4 regions of the Bacillus sp. LH1 genome follow, and region 1 is predicted to be linked to each of the others. Evidence: riboswitches for the same ligand, from Rfam matches in the RefSeq annotation. Region 1 holds a riboswitch; each other region holds the start of a gene.
What was found. A riboswitch is a leader RNA that binds a small molecule or an ion and turns the genes downstream of it on or off. The one in region 1 is predicted to bind S-adenosylmethionine.
Positions count from the first base shown of each region.

Region 2: linked by a shared signal. The riboswitch ahead of ACX9TM_RS25285 (methionine ABC transporter ATP-binding protein) and the one ahead of ACX9TM_RS13275 (ECF-type riboflavin transporter substrate-binding protein) in region 1 are both predicted to bind S-adenosylmethionine.
Region 3: linked by a shared signal. The riboswitch ahead of ACX9TM_RS04020 (sugar ABC transporter substrate-binding protein) and the one ahead of ACX9TM_RS13275 (ECF-type riboflavin transporter substrate-binding protein) in region 1 are both predicted to bind S-adenosylmethionine.
Region 4: linked by a shared signal. The riboswitch ahead of ACX9TM_RS16005 (M20 family metallopeptidase) and the one ahead of ACX9TM_RS13275 (ECF-type riboflavin transporter substrate-binding protein) in region 1 are both predicted to bind S-adenosylmethionine.

Region 1 is NZ_CM175007.1:2,565,586-2,570,994, reverse strand. Features, by position in the region: gene ACX9TM_RS13285 (energy-coupling factor transporter transmembrane component T family protein) at 1-306, opposite strand, end outside; gene ACX9TM_RS13280 (ABC transporter ATP-binding protein) at 299-1,999, opposite strand; gene ACX9TM_RS13275 (ECF-type riboflavin transporter substrate-binding protein) at 2,010-2,558, opposite strand; SAM riboswitch class I at 2,699-2,814, opposite strand; gene ACX9TM_RS13270 (aspartate/glutamate racemase family protein) at 2,969-3,649, shown strand; gene ACX9TM_RS13265 (macrolide family glycosyltransferase) at 3,740-4,927, opposite strand; gene lepB (signal peptidase I) at 5,186-5,409, opposite strand, start outside.
Region 2 is NZ_CM175007.1:4,865,712-4,871,120, reverse strand. Features, by position in the region: gene ACX9TM_RS25310 (arsenate reductase family protein) at 221-586, shown strand; gene gcvH (glycine cleavage system protein GcvH) at 628-1,011, shown strand; gene ACX9TM_RS25300 (toprim domain-containing protein) at 1,511-1,855, shown strand; gene ACX9TM_RS25295 (thioredoxin family protein) at 1,859-2,167, shown strand; gene ACX9TM_RS25290 (hypothetical protein) at 2,320-2,664, shown strand; SAM riboswitch class I at 2,790-2,897, shown strand; gene ACX9TM_RS25285 (methionine ABC transporter ATP-binding protein) at 3,076-4,101, shown strand; gene ACX9TM_RS25280 (methionine ABC transporter permease) at 4,094-4,759, shown strand; gene metQ (methionine ABC transporter substrate-binding lipoprotein MetQ) at 4,783-5,409, shown strand, end outside.
Region 3 is NZ_CM175007.1:777,391-782,799, forward strand. Features, by position in the region: gene ACX9TM_RS04005 (hypothetical protein) at 1-134, shown strand, start outside; gene ACX9TM_RS04010 (ABC transporter permease) at 160-1,155, opposite strand; gene ACX9TM_RS04015 (sugar ABC transporter ATP-binding protein) at 1,139-2,626, opposite strand; gene ACX9TM_RS04020 (sugar ABC transporter substrate-binding protein) at 2,623-3,735, opposite strand; SAM riboswitch class I at 3,824-3,929, opposite strand; gene ACX9TM_RS04025 (NCS2 family permease) at 4,018-5,319, opposite strand.
Region 4 is NZ_CM175007.1:3,099,148-3,104,556, forward strand. Features, by position in the region: gene ACX9TM_RS16000 (Lrp/AsnC family transcriptional regulator) at 1-220, shown strand, start outside; gene ACX9TM_RS16005 (M20 family metallopeptidase) at 389-1,594, opposite strand; SAM riboswitch class I at 1,683-1,784, opposite strand; partial or broken gene ACX9TM_RS16010 (phospholipase D-like domain-containing protein) at 1,861-2,388, opposite strand; gene ACX9TM_RS16015 (RNA-guided endonuclease InsQ/TnpB family protein) at 2,532-3,662, opposite strand; partial or broken gene ACX9TM_RS16020 (DEAD/DEAH box helicase) at 4,304-5,409, opposite strand, start outside.

The DNA of each region.
Region 1 (5,409 bases):
TTCATATGTAATCGTTGCATATCCAACATGTAAAAACGCGGTATATGATTCAGTTAATTCAGATCCATGAGTTGGTGTAATAAATAAAATCATGACAGAGTTTAATAAACTAAATGTAAATATGACACTAAAAACAATTAAAATTTTACGAAATGGAATTTTAGCAATGCTGAGTCCGATACACCCAATAATAAATAATATTAGCAACACCCGAAAATCAAAAAACAAAAAAGTAAGCGTCATACAAAAAATAAATAAAAACAATTTCACTACCCCATCCATACGATGAAAATATGTACTATGCACCTTCCTCCCTCCTAGTACTGTCTAAATAAAGCTCCATAAATTTTTCTGGACATGCAATCCCACTAAATTTAATAAGCTTGGTTAAAGAACTCTCTCTTAAGTTGGCTCTTTGTAACGTTTCTTGATTGCCTAATACATCAAACACTGTGTTATCCGCAATAATTTTCCCTTCATGTAGAACTACTGCACGGTCTGTATATTCTAGCGCGAGATTCATATCGTGAGTGATAACAACAAATGAAATTCCCTTTTTAGCTAGGTTTTTAATAAACGACATAAATTGTTTATAATGATAATAATCTTGTCCCGCTGTCGGTTCATCTAATATGATAAGCTTAGGATTTGTTGTTAATACAGATGCGATTGTTAGTCTCTTTTTTTGCCCATAGCTTAGTGCTTGAATTGGCCAATTACGAAATGGATATAAGCCACAAATTTTTAAAATCCCTTCTACTTTATTCTTAATTTCTTCCTTAGAAAAATTATGTAATGTTAATGTAAATGAAACTTCTTCAAAAACAGTAGGCTGTGTAATCATATGATTTGGATTTTGCATCACGTAAGATATGATTTCCCCACGTTTACGAATAGACCAAGAACTAATATCTTCACCTTTTAACGCAATTTTCCCATTTTTCATTTTGTTTATACCTATAAGACTATGAGCTAATGTGGATTTCCCTGCTCCATTATGTCCTAACAGTGCCACAATTTCTCCTTCATATATTAAAAGGTTTACATTTTCTAATACTTTTTGTTTATTAGGGTATGAAAATGATAAATTCTCCACTTTAAGTAATTCCTTGTTTTTAGCATTCCTTTCTAATATGACTTGTTTCTCCATCCACTCTTTTATAACGTTGCTTACCTTTTCTTTTTGAAGGTTTTCCATTGGATATATTACGTCATTATTACAATCAAAGTGTAATCTCTTTAATGCTTCGATGTAAATAGGCTCTCTTAAGCCAATACGTGGTAATATATTTGACGCTAAGATTTCTTTTGGTGTTCCCATCGCAATGACTTTACCTTCATCAATTAATATAACTTTGTCTAAATCCAGTTTTAAAATTTCTTCTATCCTATGTTCGATAATAACAATCGTTTTATTATACTGCTCATGTATATCTTTCATAAGTTCTATCGTATGTATGGCGCTTAGTGGATCTAAGTTCGCTAATGGTTCATCGAACAATAATATATCCGCATTTGTTGTTAATAAACCAGCAAGAGAAACTGTTTGCTTTTGACCTCCTGATAATTCATGTGGACTTTGTTTATGAAACGTATGCATCTTCACCTTTCTTAATGAGTCCGAAACAATCTTTTTCATGTTATCTTGCTTTACACATTCATTTTCTAAATAAAAAGCTACATCTTCTTCTACTGTCAGACCAATAAATTGAGCATCTTGATCTTGTAAAATTGTTCCTACCTGTTTACTTTGTTCAAAAATACTTCCTTCCCTTGGGTCTTTACCGGCAATTAAAACGTTACCTGTGCTATTCCCTTCGTAAGAAAATGGGATTAGCCCATTTATACAATGAGCTAATGTCGACTTTCCTGAACCACTTCGTCCAGCAATTAGCACTTTTTCCCCAGGGTATATATGAAAGGTAATATCACTTAAAGTAGGCTGCGCAGCATGCCCATATTGAAAGGTGAATTGTTCAAACGAAATAATTGGTTGCATGTTAACATCCCTACTTTTCAATTTTTAAATGTGTATGTTTCTTATTGGATTTCGCCAAACCAATTGTAAGTGGCAATCCAAGTACTAAGAAAACGATGACATCGGAAATTGTTGCTCCTAATACTTGTATAACAATTTTGTCAAATGGTTCTCCCATCACAATAATATCGAATGCCCCAGCAAATATAATAGCAATGACAATACCAACTAGCCCAGTAATTGCTAAATAAGAAATATCCCCCTTGTTAAACGACCCGTTTTTCACACTAAAACCAACTCTTTTTTGAATAAGCCCCATTGAAAAACCAATAATTCCTGAACTAATAACCCATCCCCACCAAATACCCCATCCAGCAATCGTATCTGTTACGGTATGACCGATAAGTCCGATTAACAGTCCTGCCACTGGACCAAATAATGCTCCAAAAACAGTTAATATAGCTAATGCTGGTTTAATAAATGTATTCGGTGCAATAGAAAATCCCCAAAGTCCTAATATCCCGTATAATGCTGCTCCAATACCGATTGCTACTACTAACTTTGTTGATAATTTATTCATGACAATTCCCCTCTCATATTAGTCAACTTTTATTACTCTATATTTAATTTAAAAATGAATTATGCATCGACACTCCCTTTCTATACAACAAAAAAATGACCTCTTACATAAGAGGTCACTTTCTTTCACTTTCAAGAATCCTCTTATCTTTCAAAAAACACATCGTGTCCTCTGCGGAATTAGCACCTTCCTATAAAATTGCATAGGGGTTGCTGAGGTTTCTTAGGGCCGTTCCCTCCACCTCTCTGGATAAGTATTAATTTGTAATTCGTATTATGGCACTAAAGAATGTAAATTTCAACACTTTTCTTACTATTTTTATTTTTTATTAAATAGCGCATTTAAATCATTGTATTCTTATCGGAATTATGAAATAATGAATTCAAAATCGTTTCGGGGAGGAATGCATTATGAAAGTTATTGGTTTGATTGGAGGATTAAGTTGGGAATCTACATCATTATACTATAAACATATTAATACACTTACACTCTCTCAATACGATCAAAATGCGAAGCTAATTTTATATAGTATGGACTTTGGTGAAGTAACTACTTTATTACAAAACCATCAATATGAAGAAGTGAAAAATGAACTAGTTACAGTTGCAAAGAAAGTTGAAAAATCTGGGGCTGAATGTTTATTAATGTGTTCAAATACTGTACATCTATTTGCCGAGGAGGTAGAACAAGCAATATCTATCCCGCTTCTTCACATTGGTGATGTAAGTGCTAAAGAAATGGTAGAACAGAATATAAAACGTATCGGACTATTAGGAACAAAACAAACGATGGAGCAAGATTTCTATAAATCACGATTAGCGAAATATAACATTGAGACAATTATCCCAAATGACGAGGAAAGAACTTTTATCCACCATGTCATATTAGATGAATTAAGTAGAGGGATCATTTCAGAAACATCTAAAAAAAGGTTATTACAAATTACAAAATCATTAATTCAAAACGGCGCTGAAGGTGTATTATTAGGCTGCACTGAAATACCTTTACTCATCTCCCAAAATGATCTTGCTGTTCCCGTTTTTGATACTGCTTTTTTACATGCAAATACTGCTGTACAATTTGCTGGATAAGAATACACAAGCATAAAGGTGAGAACCTCTATGCTTGTATACAGTTACGACTAATTATCCCGCTATTTGCAGGCAGTAAAGCCCCACCAATTAAAGTTTTACTTTATTCAAAAGAGATTCAATAACTGCAATCGCTTCTTTTGAACCACCACATTCTAAAAAGCTATCATTAAGTTTTCTTATACCATATTTATACTTTTCATTTGAAAGTACATCTGTTACGGCCTCTTTTAAAGTGTGTACATTAACATGTTCTTTCAATAATCTATGTGCCGCTTCAAGCTCAGTTAATCTTTGCGCTATCATTGGCTGATCTTTATCATGCGGTATTATTACAAATGGGACATTATAATGAATGGCATCGTGTACACTATTCATACCGCCATGTGTAATAAAAACATCTGCTTCATTTAATATTTCTGATTGAGGTACGTATGGAGCAATTATAAAATTATCTGGTGCTTCCTTAATTTTAGAAATATCATTTCTATCACCAATTGCCATTACAACTATCCCATCAAAATCTGAAAAAGTATCAATACAAGTATTAAAGAATGGTTCGAGTCCTTCAAGCAGTGTTCCCATTGAAATATAAATAACTTTCTTTTCTTTAAGTGATTCCAGTGGAAACTTTATATTTGTTTTACGCTTTGAAATACTCGGTCCAATAAAAATGTTATTTTCCCCGAACGATTCGCTATTAGGTTGGAAATAACGACTTGTGTATACGAGACAAACATCACCCTTATTATTCATAAATTGAAGATTATTCTTTGGTTTTACTCCAAATTTATGTTCCATCTGATTTAGTAATTTTTCAGAGATTTCCTCTGGTTGAAATGGCATATCTGCATTTGGATGAAAAGGTAATGTCTTCAAAAATTCTGGCGGAATTAAAAATATAGGTGAGGACACTACACCTGGAACTTGTAAATATTCCTTTACTAACTCTCCTGCGCCAAATATATCATAAATTACGAAATCAAATTTTATACTTTCATATAATTGTTTCGTAATTTCTAATATATATAAAGAAGTTTGAACATGCACATGAAAGAAAGCATTTAACCCAGATGAGGTTTCAGCATCAATAGAAATCTCTTTTAATAGATCCGGATGAGTATGTACAGTAGCTCCTAAATCTTCAATTCTATCCTTAAAGTTTGCCGTTGTAATATAATGTACATTATCCCCTCGTTCAGTAAAGGCTTTTACTAAATTTAATGTAGGGTTTACATGCCCCTCTGCTGGAAAATTAACTACTAAAATATTTAGCACTTATTCCTCACTCCTTACATTTCACTGTTTTAATTAAGCATACTGTTATTTGTACAAGTAATCTCCCCCTAATAGTCCTAATATGCTTGCTACATTATATTGATAAATAATTTTCAGTCATCAACATAAAAAAAGCATCTACCTATGTAGATGCCTAACCGTGATAAGGAGTGTTCTGTGAGGTTAGAACAAGCTTTTCTGCTTGTCCTATGCTATCAATATATGATTGATTTTATAAAACGTGAATCGTTAATAGAATTATTTTATCCATTTTATATGATCAAATGGATAAAATATCATTTCTACTTTACCTATTATATTTGACTCATCAATAAGTCCAAGTGTATTCCTACTATCTTTACTATGATTACGATTATCACCTAACACAAATAATTTATGCGTAGGAACTTTTATTTCTCTAAAATTTGAAAAACGATTGGATACTTGTGACATATCTAAATGTATATACGACTCATCACGCT
Region 2 (5,409 bases), 2.3 Mb from region 1:
AGAATTAATCAAACGCTTGTTTAAGATATATGTTTGGTGCAGAATCTGAAAAATTTATATATTTATTTTTTTCTTAACAAATGGCGGAAAAATAAGAAAAATTCGCAGGATTATTAAAAATTATCACGAAATAAGTAAAAGTTTAGCGAATAATGGTTTGAAATAATAAAACGTTTTCTATATGATAAAGGTAAAGGTTAGTAAAAAAGTAGGTGAATTTATGACAGTAACATTTTATTCATATCCAAAGTGTGGCACATGTCAAAAGGCAAAGAAATGGTTTGAGGCAAACGATGTAGCATATGAGATGATTCATATTGTTGAAAATCCACCATCAAAAGAAGATTTACGTAATTTACATGAAAAAAGTGAATTACCATTAAAAAAATTCTTTAATACAAGTGGAATGCGTTACCGTGAACTTGGTCTAAAAGATAAGTTGAAAGATGCAAGCGAAGACGAAATGTATGAGCTTTTAGCATCTGATGGCATGTTGATTAAACGTCCAATTGTAACAGATGGAACGAATGTAACACTTGGTTTTAATGAAGAGCAGTTTGAAAGTGTGTGGAAAAAGTACCAATAAGGTATTTTTACATAATTAATACATTCACTGGAGGTACAGTCATGAGCATTCCAAATAATTTACGTTACTCTGAAGAACACGAATGGGTAAAAACTGAAGGTAATGAAGTTGTTATCGGTATCACTCACTTTGCACAAGGTGAGCTAGGCGATATCGTATTCGTTGAACTTCCTGAAGTAGGTGCAACAATCGAAGCTAACGAGCCATTCGGAAGCGTAGAATCTGTTAAAACAGTTTCTGAGTTATACGCACCTGTAAGCGGTAAAGTTGTAGCAGTAAACGAAGAATTAAGTGACCAACCAGAACTTGTTAACGAATCTCCATACGAGGGTGCATGGATGGTTAAAGTTGAACTTTCTGATGCAAGCCAAGTTGAGAAGTTATTAACTGCAGAAAAATATGCAGAAATGACAAACCAAGACTAATTATAGTCGACTAAAGGACAGCCTTTGTGCTGTCCTTTTTTATTTTTTGTGAAATAATGAAATTCAAGTTATATGTAAATAAATAAGCTATTATGAGAAAAACTGTTTTTTGGTAAGGTTTCATAAGTCTTCACAATCTAAACGAGCCGCTTGCGCTTTTCATTGTCCAGCTCCACCTCCTAGCCCTTCATGTCTAAGAACCTTCCGCACGAGAAGACAAAAAGCGTCTTCTGTGCGAAAGAACCTTAGCCAACAGGGCTAAACAGTCGGTTCCGCTTTTCTTTATGATCCAGCTCCAGCGGCTAGATTGTTCGGTGGCTTCGCTTCTTCCTACAAGGCCAAAAGCGCCTTTACGTCAGAAGCTCCATCCCCCTCACAATCTAAACGAGCCGCTTGCGCTTTTCTTTTGCAAAAATAAACAGGAAACAACATGAAAATAACGAATATACTATATACTAAGTTCAAGGTTGTATAGTATATGGTGATCGGGTGATGACATATGATTTATGTAGAAAAAGTCATTATTGTAGAAGGTACATCAGATAGAAGAAAGATTGAATCTATTATTCGTGAACCGGTGGAAATTGTTTGTACAAATGGTACAATTGGTTTGTCGAAAATGGATGAGCTCGTTGATCAGTTTTTTGATAAGGAAGTGTATGTGCTAGTGGATGCTGATGATGCTGGAGAAAAGTTAAGGAAACAATTTCGAAAAGAATTCCCGCAAGCCGAGCATATCTATATTGATCGCTCGTACCGAGAAGTGGCAACTGCGCCATCTACACACTTAGCAAATGTATTATGGGGAGCCGACATTGACGTTTATACAGAATATTTACGGTAAGGAATGATAGAAGTGATTGATTGGACAGGAGCCGAAGCTACAGCCCTAATAGAGAACGAAGAAAAAACAGTATTATATGTATATACTCCAATGTGTGGAACATGCCAATTAGCAAAAAAGATGTTAACAGTGGTTGAGATGACAATTGAAGATTTGAAAATTGGGATGTTAGATTTAAATTATGCTCCGCATTTAGCAAAAGAGTATGGGATTGAAAGTGTACCTTGTTTACTTGTTTTTGAAAATGGGACACTGATGAAGAAGATATACGCATTTCATTCGGTTGAATATTTATATACGGAATTAAAGTAGGCGGCAAAAATTTTGCCGCCTCGACATATTTCTTGGGAAATATGTCGAGATGCAGGATGGATACAGTATTTGTCGAGCGAAAATAACAGGATTGCTCTTTAGTGAGAGGGAATGGTATGTAATAGAAAGTGATATGAAGGATGTGATTTAGGGTGAGATTATATTCTTTGCTTCAATCATTTGTAAATTACGCTAATGGTCAATATCATTTAGAACCGCTTTTAAGACAAGAAGAAAAAACTGTTAATTTTCGCTTTGGAGATGAAAGTTGTTCGTTACAAATTTCAAGAGATTATATAGAGTTGGTACATGAGGAAAGAGGAACGGAACAAATCATTTGCTTAGATGAAAAGGATATAGAACAATTGGTGAATGGAAATGTACGATTGCAAATGCTAATGAATGATGGACGTGTACAATATTCGGGAACGTACCGAACGATGTTATTAGTGGAATCGATGTTTCATATATGTAAACCGATGTCAGTAGGTGCTTAAAATTCTGAAGTTTCATTTTTTGCGAAAATTTCTGTTGACATGGTGAGTGTATATTGATACAATTCAAGTCATAAAATATAGACAATTTCATAAATTTCAAATCAGACGAAAATTGAATCTGATTTCTCTTATCAAGAGAGGTGGAGGGACTGTGCCCTGTGAAGCCCGGCAACCGTCAACTTATGTTGAAATGGTGCCAATTCCTGCAAAGCAAATGCTTTGAGAGATGAGAGAGAGGGATAATGTTGTTATATACGCATAAAAACCTTTCTGCTTCTCTAAAGCAGAAAGGTTTTTTTATTGTTTGAATGTGGAGGACATTCAAATAATAAAAGTAATGATAATAGTGGACTACACGCATTAAAAATAAAAAATTGCGGAGTCGACCTAAACAAAAAAGGGGTGAACATCATGATTCTATTAGAGAATGTAAGGAAAATATATAAGGCGAAAAGCGGTGATGTCACTGCTGTAGATAACGCCAATTTAAAAATAGATAAAGGTGAAATATTTGGTGTTATCGGATATAGTGGCGCTGGAAAAAGTTCTTTAATTAGATTGTTCAATCAGTTGGAGAAACCAACTTCTGGCCAAATTACAATTGCAAATCGTGTCATTTCAGCAATTACAGGAAGCGAACTTCGTAAGGCAAGACAAGAAATTGGAATGATTTTTCAGCACTTCAACTTACTTTGGTCACGAACAGTACGTGAAAATATAGAGTTTCCACTTGAAATTGCAGGTGTTGATAAAGCGAAGAGAAGAAAACGTGTTGATGAATTAATTCATCTTGTTGGATTAGAAGGAAGAGGAGACGCGTACCCATCTCAGCTGAGCGGGGGACAAAAGCAACGCGTCGGGATTGCAAGAGCATTAGCTAATAATCCACAAGTGCTTTTATGTGACGAAGCAACGTCAGCTCTTGATCCGGAAACGACAGATCAAATTTTGGATTTACTATTAGACATTAATAAGCGCCTTGGTTTAACAATTGTACTCATTACACATGAGATGCACGTAATTCGAAAGATTTGTAATCGTGTTGCGGTAATGGAGAAAGGAAAGATTGTAGAAACAGGCCCAGTACTTGATGTATTCCGTAATCCGAAGCAAGATATTACGAAACGATTTGTAAAGCAGTTAACGGATTCTGAAGATACAAATGAAACGATTGAAAGTTTAATTGAAAAATATCCAGATGGAAAAGTAATTCGTTTGCAGTTTATCGGTGAGGCTGTAGAAAGACCAGTGCTTCAACGATTGATGCAACGCAGTGACATAGAAGTTAGCATTTTGCAAGGAAATATCGCACAAACGAATAACGGTTCTTACGGTAGTTTAGTCGTTCATTTAAATGGTGAGGAAACAGCGATCCAGCAAGCAATAGAAGGAATTCATCAAGATCAAGTAGAGCTGGAGGTGATTGCACATGGATAAGTTACTTGCAAATGTTGATTGGAATCAAATGTTAGAAGCAACTGGTGAAACGTTATATATGACGGCAATCGCAGCTCTTGCGACATTTGTTTTAGGACTCATTTTAGGATTGTTACTCTTCATGACAGCAAAAGATAATTTATGGGAAAACAAATCAATTAATACGGTGATTGGAGCATTCGTAAATATATTCCGTTCTATACCATTCATCATTTTAATTATTTTATTAATCCCATTCACAAAGATTATTCTTGGAACAATTCTTGGAGCAAGTGCAGCTTTGCCGGCTTTAATTATTGGAGCAGCACCATTCTACGCGAGAATGGTTGAAATCGCACTTCGCGAAATTGATAAAGGTGTAATTGAAGCTTCAAAAGCAATGGGAGCAAAAACAAGCACAATTATTTTGAAAGTGTTAATTCCAGAATCGTTACCAGCATTAGTATCTGGTATTACGGTTACGACAATTGCTTTAGTAGGCTATACAGCAATGGCAGGAGTTGTTGGTGCTGGTGGCCTTGGAACACTTGCTTACTTAGAAGGATTCCAAAGAGGGAATAACGATGTAACAATCGTTGCGACAATTTGTGTATTACTAGTTGTATTTTTAATTCAGTGGATTGGTGATAGTTTAACGACTCGAATAGATAAACGATAATGAAAAACGGGAGGATGTTTCAAATGAAAAAATTGTTACTTACGGCACTTATTTCAACTTCAATTTTTGGATTAGCTGCTTGTGGCGGGAAAGATAAAGATGAAAAGAAACTTGTTGTGGGTGCTTCTAACGTACCGCACGCTGTTATTTTAGAAAAGGCAAAACCGTTACTTGAGAAAAAAGGAATTGAGTTAGAAATTAAAAAATTCCAAGACTACGTATTACCAAATAAATCGTTGGCGGATAAGGATTTAGATGCAAACTACTTCCAGCACATTCCGTATTTAGAAAAAGAAATTAAAGATAAAAAATATGACTTTGAAGTAGCAGGAAAAATTCATTTAGAACCAATTGGTGTGTACTCTCAAAAGTATAAGAGCTTAAAAGAGCTTCCGGACGGAGCGACAATTATTATGAGTAATTCAGTTGCTGACCATGGACGTGGTTTAGCAATTTTACAAAAAGAAGGTATTTTAAAAATTAAAGACGGAATAGATCCAGTTAAAGCAACTCCAAAAGATATTGCAGATAATCCGAAAAATCTAAAATTCAAAACGGATATCGAGCCTGGTTTATTGCCACAAGTGTATAACAATAAAGAAGGCGACGCTGTTTTAATTAACTCTAACTATGCAATTGATGCAAAGTTA
Region 3 (5,409 bases), 1.8 Mb from region 1:
CTGCTATGTTTGTATTGAATAATGGAATGGGAGAGCTGATGATATCGGTCTCTTTAGGGGTTGCAGCGATAGTGAACGGTCTTTTACTTCTTGTTTTGAAAGTAGTTCGTGTGATTGTTGCAAAGGGAAAGTAGAGCATCGAATTCGATGCTCTACTTTTTATTTACGCTTCTTTTTAATAAATGAAAAGGCTAAAGCTGTAATTAAAATGCTGCCTTTAATGATATCTTGTGCATAATAAGGGACGTTCATCATTGTGAGTCCATTTAATATAATTCCAATTAATACCGAGCCGAGGAATGTTCCGACTATATTTGGTTTTTTGGCACCGAACATTGCGTAACCGATATAGGCAGCTGCGACTGCATCCATTAATAATGGAGCACCAGCTGAAACTTGTCCTGTTCCAACGCGGCTGCATAGAATAATGCCGCCAATAGAAGCTAGTAAACCACTAATCATATAAGCATATACACGGTAACGATCAGTAGGAATACCGGCTAATCTAGCAGCTTCTCGATTCCCACCAGTCATATAAAAGAAACGACCGTACGTTGTTTTTTCTAAAAATAGATGTGCAATTAAAACGACAGTAAGCATGATAATGACAGGGACTGGAATTCCTAAGACGGAACCTTGACCGATAAATAAAAAAGATGGAATAAAATGTCCTGTTGCACCGGACATTCCTTCATAAATTGAAGATCCTTTTGAAAATGTTAAGTGTAGTCCATTGACGATATACATGATACTTAATGTAGCTAGTAAATCGGGTAGTTTAATTCGGATAACGAGTAGTGCATTTAATAATCCAACTAATAACCCGCAAAGAATAGGAACAAGGAGTGTGACTAATAGTTCTTGTCGATATAAAACGAGACAAGAAGCAGCTGCAATTGTTGCTAAACTAGCGGTGGAGCCGACTGATAAATCAAACCCATCTACAATCAATGTAAAGGTAACGCCGATTGCAAGTAACGTTACGATGGAAATAGAACGTAAAATATCACTAATATTGTTATATGTTAAAAAAGAATCATTGACGATAGAGAAAAAAATTGTAACACCTATAATAATAGCAATTGTACTAAATTGATAAAAAAGATGAGTAGGTAAATATAGTTTCTTAGTTTTCGTTTTATGAACGAGATTCAATGGAATAGCTCCCTTCAGATAAATGTAAAAGCTGTTCAGGAGATAGTTCGTTTGGTAAGTATTCACCTACAAATTCTCCGTTTGCCAGTATAAGAATGCGATCAGCGATATGCAACGCTTCATCTTGTTCTCCTGTGAAATAAATTACGGAACTTCCGTTTTCTGTAATGTTGCGAATGAATTGAAAAATGTCTTGTTTCGCAGCGATGTCTACACCTTTAGTTGGCTCGTCTAAAAGAAATAGATTAGGTTTGAATCCACTCCACTTTGCAATTGAGACTTTTTGTTGGTTTCCACCGCTAAGTGAATGAATAAGTGCCTTTGGGTCATTTGGTGAAATACCGAAAGAAGAAATTGCTGTAGTAGCATCATTTAATTCGGTTTGTTTTCGTTTCCAACCTGATTGATGTAAATTTGTGTGACTTATAATATCTTCCGAAAGAAATACGCCTTGTTTTCTTCTTTCTTCTGGTACAAGTGCGATTTTCGCTTTAATCGCATCTCGTGGTGTTTTAATCGTTAGTTTTTGACCGTCTATTTCTGCGTGATAAGTATGAAGAGCACCAAATAACGTTTCAGCAAGTGTTGTTTTTCCACTTCCAATTAATCCGTATATCACAACAGTTTCTCCTTTTCGTATTGTAAGAGAAAGGGGAGAATGACCTTCGTGTAATAGAAGCTCTTGTACTTTAAATAGTTCCTCGCTCCCGGTTTTTGGTGCGGTATTAATAGGAAGTGTAAGTTGTTTTCCAGTCATCGCTTCCACAATTTGTTGATCTGTAATCGTTGTAATGGTTTCAGAAAGGGCAACTTGACCGTTATGTAATACAGTTACATCATCCGCGAAATTTCGAATCTCTGATAAACGATGAGAAACTAAAAGGATGCCAATTCCTTTTGATGTTAAATCTTTTAATAGTTTCCCAAAGGTTTCAACTTCTTTTGGTCCAAGAGAAGAAGTAGGTTCATCTAATAAAAGGTAATTTGTATTGTTAGATAAAGCTCTTGCGATAAGAAGTAATTGTTTTTCATGTAATGAACAGTTTGAAACATCTTCCGAAACATTTAAATTTACCTGTACAGTTTGCAAATGTTGTTTAGCAAGTGCGACTAATTTGGACTTTGAAAATAGTACTTTATTTTGCATTGCTAAATGATCGATTAGTACATTTTCTAATACAGATAATCCGGGAATAAGTCCGTGATCTACTTCTTGTGTTACGAAAGAAATGCCATGTTTTTTTGCATCGCGCGGTGAAGTAAAGGAAACAGACTGAGTATCAATTTTTATATCGCCAACAACTGGTTGAATTTCACCAGTTGCTATTTTTAGTAAAGTACTTTTTCCTGCACCGTTCATGCCTAGTAAAGCGTGTACTTTTCCTTTTTGAATATGAATAGAAACATCTTCTAGAACAGGTGTAGCGACATGATAAGAATGTGTAATGTTTTGAAGAGAGAACGTCATCATTTTTTCTCCTTCTCTAATTTTTTCATCCAAGGGGAATATGCATCTTTTGAGTCTCCCCAACCGTTTATATATTTTGATAACTGATCCATTGTTATATTTTCTTTTGGTAAACTACTTTTCTTTACTAAATAAGGTTCTAGTGAATAAATATCTGGCGTTTGTTCACCAGCAATTTTTTTGTATAAAAATCGTACTTGAACCTTACCTACTTCAGCTGGATCAGTTGCAGCTGTAGCAGTCCAAGGTGAGTTTTCTTTTTGCATGAGTTGTAAATCCTCATTACTTAAGTCAATGCCATATACTTTTATATCTGTACGACCAGCTTGTTCAAGTGCTTTAACAGTCCCTTTAGCAAACTCATCCCACGAAGCGAAAATAGCTTGTAAATCGCCTTTTTTCGGATATTTCTTTAGTAAAGCTTCTACTTGTGTTTGTGTATCGAGTGGCGTGTTATTACTAGCAGTACCGAATCTTGCGACTTCTTTTATATTTGGATACCGTTTATAAAAAGCATCAATGATAACATTGCGACGTTCCATTGGAGCAAATCCGCCGACCCATACAACTGCGATATTTCCTTGTCCATTCAAATCTTCCGCTAACGTTTTTAATGATTTCCATGCAAGACTATAGTCATCTTGATCAATAATTGTCACACCTGGCAAGCGTAGATCGTTATCGAACGCAACTACGGGAATGTTCGCTTGTAACGCTTTTTCTACTCCAGGTTTTAGTGCTTCAGAACGGCCATGATCAATTAAAATACCATCCACTTTTGAGTTAATAGCAGTATCTAAATTTGCAGCCATTTTTGCTAAATCGTTATCAGAATTGTAGACTTGTACACTGCCGCCAAATAGCTCAACTTGTTTTTTGACACCCTCAATATATTGAGAGGAAAAAGTTCCGATGGACATTTGCATAATTAATGCGATTTTTAATGGCTTCTTCATTTGGCTTGGAATTTCTGTTTGTAATTGATTTTCTACCGTTGTAGTCGCCTTTCTCACAGTTTGTTGCTTTTGTGAAGAGATAGTATCTTGTTCATTTGTACAAGCTGCTAATGTAAATAAGAGAAAAATAAGTACGATGGAACATAATTTTTTCATAAAAAAATCCCTCCTAAACTAAAAAGAGAGAGGAGGGAGTGAAAATAAAAAACGCCTTTTCATATAGAAAAGACGCCTTATCATATTACTCTTATCTTTCAACACAATGTGTTGTAAGAATTAGCACCGTGCCCATAAATGGGTCGGTTGCCGGGCTTCGTAGGGCTCATCCCTCCACCTGCTCTTGATAAGACATCCGATATTTAACTATTTTGAATTATTCCACAAACGAATGGTATTGTCAAACAGTATTTATAAAAAAATCCCTCAGGAAGAGGGATTTTAATGTGGTAAGAATATCAATTGATAAGCAAACAAAATTCCAAATACATATACAAGTGGGTGAACAGCACGGAATTTACCTTTTGCCACTTTCATAAGTGGGTATGAAATAAATCCAAGTGCGATACCTGTTGCGATACTTGATGTAAGTGGCATGCTTAAGATTACTAAGAATGCTGGGAATGCTTCATCAAATGCGTCCCAATCGATGTGGCGAACTGAACCCATCATAAGACTACCAACGATAATTAATGAGGGTGCAGTAATAGCTGATACACCAGAAACAGCACTTACTAATGGGCCGAAGAATGCTGCTAGTGCGAATAGAACCGCTACTGTAACAGTTGTTAAACCAGTACGACCACCAGCTGCAACACCAGCAGATGATTCAATGTAAGCTGTTGATGGTGTCGTTCCGAACATAGAACCAATAGTTGCTGAGAATGAGTCAGATAGAAGAGCTCGTCCTGCTTTTGGAAGCTTTCCGTCTTTCATAAATCCACCTTGTTGTGCAACGCCAAGTAATGTACCTGTTGTATCGAATAGTGTAACAAGGAAGAATGAGAATACAACGCCGTATAATCCGTAGTTAATTACGTCAGATACAGCAGTAATTGGATTTGAAACGATAATTCCTTCTGGTAAACCAGGCATTGATGTAACACCGTTTGAGAATGATAATTGTCCCGTGAAGAAAGCGATAATACCAGTTAATAGCATCCCGATAAATAGTGCGCCATTTACATTTAAAGACATAAGGACAATTGTAATTCCAAGTCCAGCTAATGCTAGTAGTACTGGAGCAGAGTGAAGATCACCAAGTCCAACTAAGTTTGCATCATTTTTTGTAACGATACCTGTTAAACGTAAACCGATAAAGGCGATAAATAGCCCGATACCAGCAGTAATTGCATGTTTTAAGTTTTCAGGAATTGCTTCCATTAATTTTGTACGGAAAGATGTAAATGATAGCAAAATTAAAATCATACCTGCTACGAATACAGCAGAGAATGCAATTGCGAAAGTCATGCCTTCATGCGCTTTTACAACAGAGTAAGAGAAGTAAGCATTTAATCCCATACCTGGCGCGATTGCGATTGGTAAGTTTGTAAAGATTGCCATAAATAATGTTCCGACAACAGCAGCGATAATTGTTGCTGTAAATGCTTGTTCAAATGGAACACCTGCATCTCCAAGGATAACAGGGTTTACGACAATGATATATGCCATTGTTAAGAAGGTAATAATACCTGCCATAATTTCAGTTTTAATAGAAGTTTTATGTTTTGAAAGGTTAAACATATAAACATCCTTTCTGTTTACGAATAATTTTCACAACAGTTATATATAATATTCGTTTTTTATCTATTTTGCAATAGTTTTGCATAAAAA
Region 4 (5,409 bases), 530 kb from region 1:
GTTTAAAACGAGCCAATGCTCTGATTTTATTCAATTTTGTAATGCCGCTCCTGAAGTAACAGATTTATATCGAATTAGTGGGGAGTTTAATTATATGATGAAGGTCATGAGCGATTCGATGGATTCTCTCGCTACATTTTTAGACTCCTTAATGCAATTTGGCTTGTCATCTCCTTTAATTGTTTTAAAGAGTGAGTTTGAGGAGAAATTGTCGTTCTAATAAAGGGATACGTATTATCCTCCGCTAACAGTACAAGCTTTTCCTTTATGAGAAAATCCAACAGAATCAATGATTAGTAACAAAAAAAAGAACATTGATTTTCAATGTTCTTTTTTATATCTCTACTTATTAATTAGATCTCTATTCGAAAAAAGTACCTTAATCCCCTTACCCTTGATTCCTCTGCGCCTCTCTAAACTCCTCCTTCACCTTCTCTAACAACCCTTCTTCCGTAATTAATCGATACGCCGTATTTGCTAATGCTTTTGCCGATGTAATTAATGCTTTATCTCCAAGTTCTGAACGTGCTGCTTCTCTAAATTCATTCGTATGTGCAATTAAATCATCTGGTCCGATTTTAATGTACGGATGAATTGTCGGTACGACTTGACTTACGTTTCCTGCGTCGGTTGAACCGATTCCTACTCTTTCTGTACGATTTACATCTTCACCTAATAGTTCTAGTTCTTCCGCTACAATATCGTTATATGTTTTTGTTACGAGTAATTCATCGATTTCATTTTGGAATTGATGGATTTTTACTTTCGCACCTGTTGCTAACGCTGCTCCCTCAGCAATATTTTTTACTTTTTCTGTTACTTCTGCACATCTTTTTCGCGTTGCTGCACGGATGAAGAACCTTGCTGCAGCGTAGTCAGGAATAATGTTAGGTGCTTTTCCTCCTTCTGTAATGACGCCATGAATTCTCACGTCTGACGGAAGTTGTTGGCGAAGTGCATTAATACCGTTATAGAGCTGAATAACCGCATCTAATGCGTTAATCCCTTCTTCTGGCGAAGCTGCAGCGTGAGCTGTTTTTCCGTAAAAATGAAAATCAAGTGGATCGACTGCTAGTGAAGGACTCGTTGTCGCTGTTTTTCCGCTCGGATGAATCATAAGCGCCGCATCAATGTCTTTAAATAAACCTGCCTTTACATAACTTGATTTCGCGCTACCATTTGGCCCGCCTTCTTCTGCTGGCGTACCAAACACGACAACTTCTCCGCCAATTTCTTCAAGTGTTTCTGATAATGCAATTGCTGCTGCAACACTAATTGTGCCGATTAAATTGTGACCACACGCATGACCGAGTCCTGGTAAAGCGTCGTACTCCGCTAAAAATGCAATTGCCGGTCCTTGTTTTCCAGAGCTTTTTCGCGCGATAAATCCCGTTTCATGTCCAGCTATATTGTGCTGTAACTGAAACCCTGCACTACCTAGTAATAAACTTAACGTTCTTGATGCGTAAAACTCTTGGTTTCCAATCTCCGGATTCGCATGAATATCATGACTTGTTTCTATGTACTTTTCCTTATTTCTTTCGATACTCTCTTCAATTGTTTTTCTTTGTGACGCTACTCCTGTCGCTCCCATTGTTCTTCCTCCTTTTATTTTCACGTAAAAAAGCCTCTTTCTAAAAGATAGAAAGAGGCTTCTGTATATACAGTCAAAATGAGCTTCTTTCTTATCTTTCAAGTTACCTTGCTGGAATTGGCACAGTATTCATAACGAATCCGCTGCCGAGGTATCATAGGGCCAGTCCCTCCACCTCTCGTGATAAGAATTTTCATAAAATTATATTAAATTATTTTTTATTCTAAGTTCATTCCAAGTAAAAGTCAAGGAATTCCTATCCGAATTTACCGAATATCTAAAAATCCTTTTAATACACCAATTGTCTCAGGTGCTTGCAGTCTTGCACATACGTACGGAAATTCCGTACTACCTTCAAACATCATTTGAGATGTAAGCGGTGCGCCTGCCCAGAAGATTTCATCATCGATTACTAGGAACGGGAATGCTTTATTTTGTCTTTGTAACTTTACATTTTTCAGTGGAACTGGTCCGTCACTATACACTGTTATTTGCGCATTTGTACGCATTAACGCTTGCCATACTCGCTTATCCACTTGTTTTGTACTTGGAAGTGAAATAATAATTTTTCGTTTTGCTGCTAAAATATCTTTTAATAGCCCTTTCGTTTCCTCAAGATTCATTTCCATAAACCAGCGTAAACGTTTCGATATTTTTCGTTCCCACAATTGTCTTGATGTCGTGCGATCATACACATCTCCGTGACGTTCTATATGAGCTGTTAATTGTGATAACGCTTGTTTTCTCGATAAATTTTTGCGCATGTAGTGGCAATCTGATAATTGAATGAACTTCCGATACGATAAACTTAACTAAATCTATACAATTCAATCAAATTTACACGAGTTAGTGCTTCATCGTGTTCTCGCAACCCCGAAGGGACGAGGGGTATAACACTCCACACGAGGCAGTATCGTTACCTCCTATTATCAAGCATTTATTTTACCCATCTTGATAAATTTATCGCAGCATTTACATCCCTATCGTGATGGCTATTGCATGAAGCACAACGCCATTCACGAATCTTTAAACTCCACTGTCCTTCTGGTTGAACTGAATGGTCGTATTTTACGCCGCAACATGAGCAAATCTTGCTTGAGGCGAACCATTTATCAGCTTTTACATACGCAATGCCGTACTTCTCGCACTTGTATGACAAACATTGAAAGAAGAAGTTTAATTTTTGAAATGAAAATGCTTTCGATAGCTTTTTGTTTTTTAACAGGTTTGAGATAGATAAGTCTTCCACAACAATCCTCATTGGTTTGGTTTTCACCAATTTAGCTGTTGCTTGATGGATATGGTTATTTCGGATATTCGTAATTTTCCTAGATAACCGCAGGTGCTCAGCTTTCGCTTTTTCATATCCGGCAGATTGAATTTTTACACCTTTTTTAAATCGCCTAGACATATCTCTTTGTGCTGACTTTTTCCTTTTCAAAAGCTTTTTAACCTTGGCATCTTTGTTTATATTTCGTTCTTTCATACCATTAGAAGCTACAAACAACTCTTTTAACCCAACATCCACACCAATCAACTCGTTCGTTAGTTCTTGGAATTCAAAGTCTTCTTGGAATCCTACACTAATCCACCAGTGACGACCATCAAAGGTAACTCTTGGATTGGATGGTTTTTTGTTTCTTGGTAGTTGTTGGCTTGTTTTCACTTCTCCAATAGACTGAATATGAACGACTTTCTTTCCTATAATCAGTCTTTCATAATTGGCATAAAATCCTTGGATTAAATCTTTTTTGGATTTATAAGAAGTGTGAGAACCATTTTTGTACTTTTTGAACGAATTTTTTCTCGCCGTATCAAAATCTTTTGAAGCCTGTTTGGGAACTTGTGCATTAATGTCTTTTAACCACTCATATCTCTTTCGCTTCTTGATCTTTGTAAATCGTTTCTGTAAAGCTAACTGTGAAACAGATTTTCCAAATAGCTTATAGTATCTATCACTCATTCTTTTACAATAGTTATAAGCAAATCTTGCAGCACCAGCATGGTTTCTAAGCACTTTTTCTTGTTCAGGCGTTGGAATCAGTCTAACTTTCTTCGCCAATATCATCAGAATGTAACTCCTTTAATGAAAGATTTGTTCTTCTGAATCGTAGCGTGTTCCACCAGCATTCTCCTGAGACTACCAGGATACAAACCTGTTAATTCCGATACTTGACTAACTCGTGAAAATTTCATTATTATTCTCACCTCATTGAACCTATCGCAGCACGTACGTTCGATGAATTCAATGAAGTTTGATAGATTCAATAAAATTTATCTTGTTCAACTAGGGCCGCAATTCCTTAGCCAGTTCTCTTATGAACTTCTCATGTTTTCACATGAGCGCAGACTATATGTTTATCTACTTAGAGATAGAGGATTTTTCCACCACCATAGGCTTGTGATGTACTCTCGCCAGTTATACGAGATAGTCGTTGAACGTTCATCTTATCACTTTTGACTTAGATGATTCGAGGCGGAAGACCCATTGTTCTAGTGTTTAGGATTTAACCTTGCACCATCTGATTGATTTTTTCTGCTTTCGCGACATTCACGCTCGCTATTTCTAGCCACGTTGTAGTTCAATCAGCTTTAGGGATTGCCCGCAGTTAACCCTCACTACTAGCCAATCACTTGACTAGCAGGGCTTACTGATATATTTAATTAACTTTCGTTATAATTGGTTAAATAAATCGTAACAGTTAGTTACCCTCTCGCTCTCGTCACTGCTACATTGACGAGGCGATGGTTTTTATGGTCAAAGAATAATACGCCAGGTCGTTCTTGCGGATAACTGTCAACCGTATCAAAGATCATCATATCTCTTTCAGAACCTTGGAACTTATGAACTGTCGCCGCTAAAACTGGTATGTTTTGATATTTCGTTCTCTGCAACATTTCTCTAATACACGTCGATAAAAAGCGTGACTGCGCCCTGTAAGGTGTCACAATACCAATTGATTGAACACCGTCTAACAATCCGATTAACATCATTTGCATTGCTACTAAACCAGACATAATGTTAAAACGTGAACCAGAAGCAGCATCTTTTAACGAAAAAGCTCCCATTTGGCTCGTATCAAATAAAACACTCGCTTCATTTGCAAACGGCTGCAATTGCGCAAGTTCTTTACGCTCTGAAACAGACGGATGATCGTATACTCTATTTTTATAAATAAACGAATTCGTAAACTTCGATATATCCGCATGCATACGTCTTTGTTCCTGCAACATAAATAGGTTTGGGTGTGCTTCTGATTTATTAACAGACTCCACAATCCCAGCATGGTAAAACATATCTTCTCCAAGCCATTTGCGAACGAGTTCATGATTTGCCATCGCAATTGGAGGTAACTGTAAAAAGTCACCGCAAACGACGATACGTTTTCCAAGTGAAGCAGCTAATGCAATTTGCGGAACGAACGCCATACTCACCTCATCTACGACAACTAAATCAAATGTACGCTCATAAATTAGCGCATCAATGGCACATTTCGATAAAGTTGCGCCGATTACTTTCGCATTTTCAATATATTCTTTTTCTACTTCTTTAATTTTAGCCTTTTGCTTTCGAAGATCACTTTCAATCTCCTGCATACGCTTCTTATCAGAGGACGTTGCCTTATACGATAAGATTTTTTCACGAAGCTCTTGGCGTGTCTCTTCTAAATAGAGTCTTTCCTCACCCCATGATTCGTTCGTCGTTTCAACTAACTTAGATGCAAGTAACGTTTCATGATTTCGTATATGTTCATGTTGACTATAACCGTAGCGAACAATTTCGCCAGGCGTCCATTTCTTTTTCTTCTCAATTT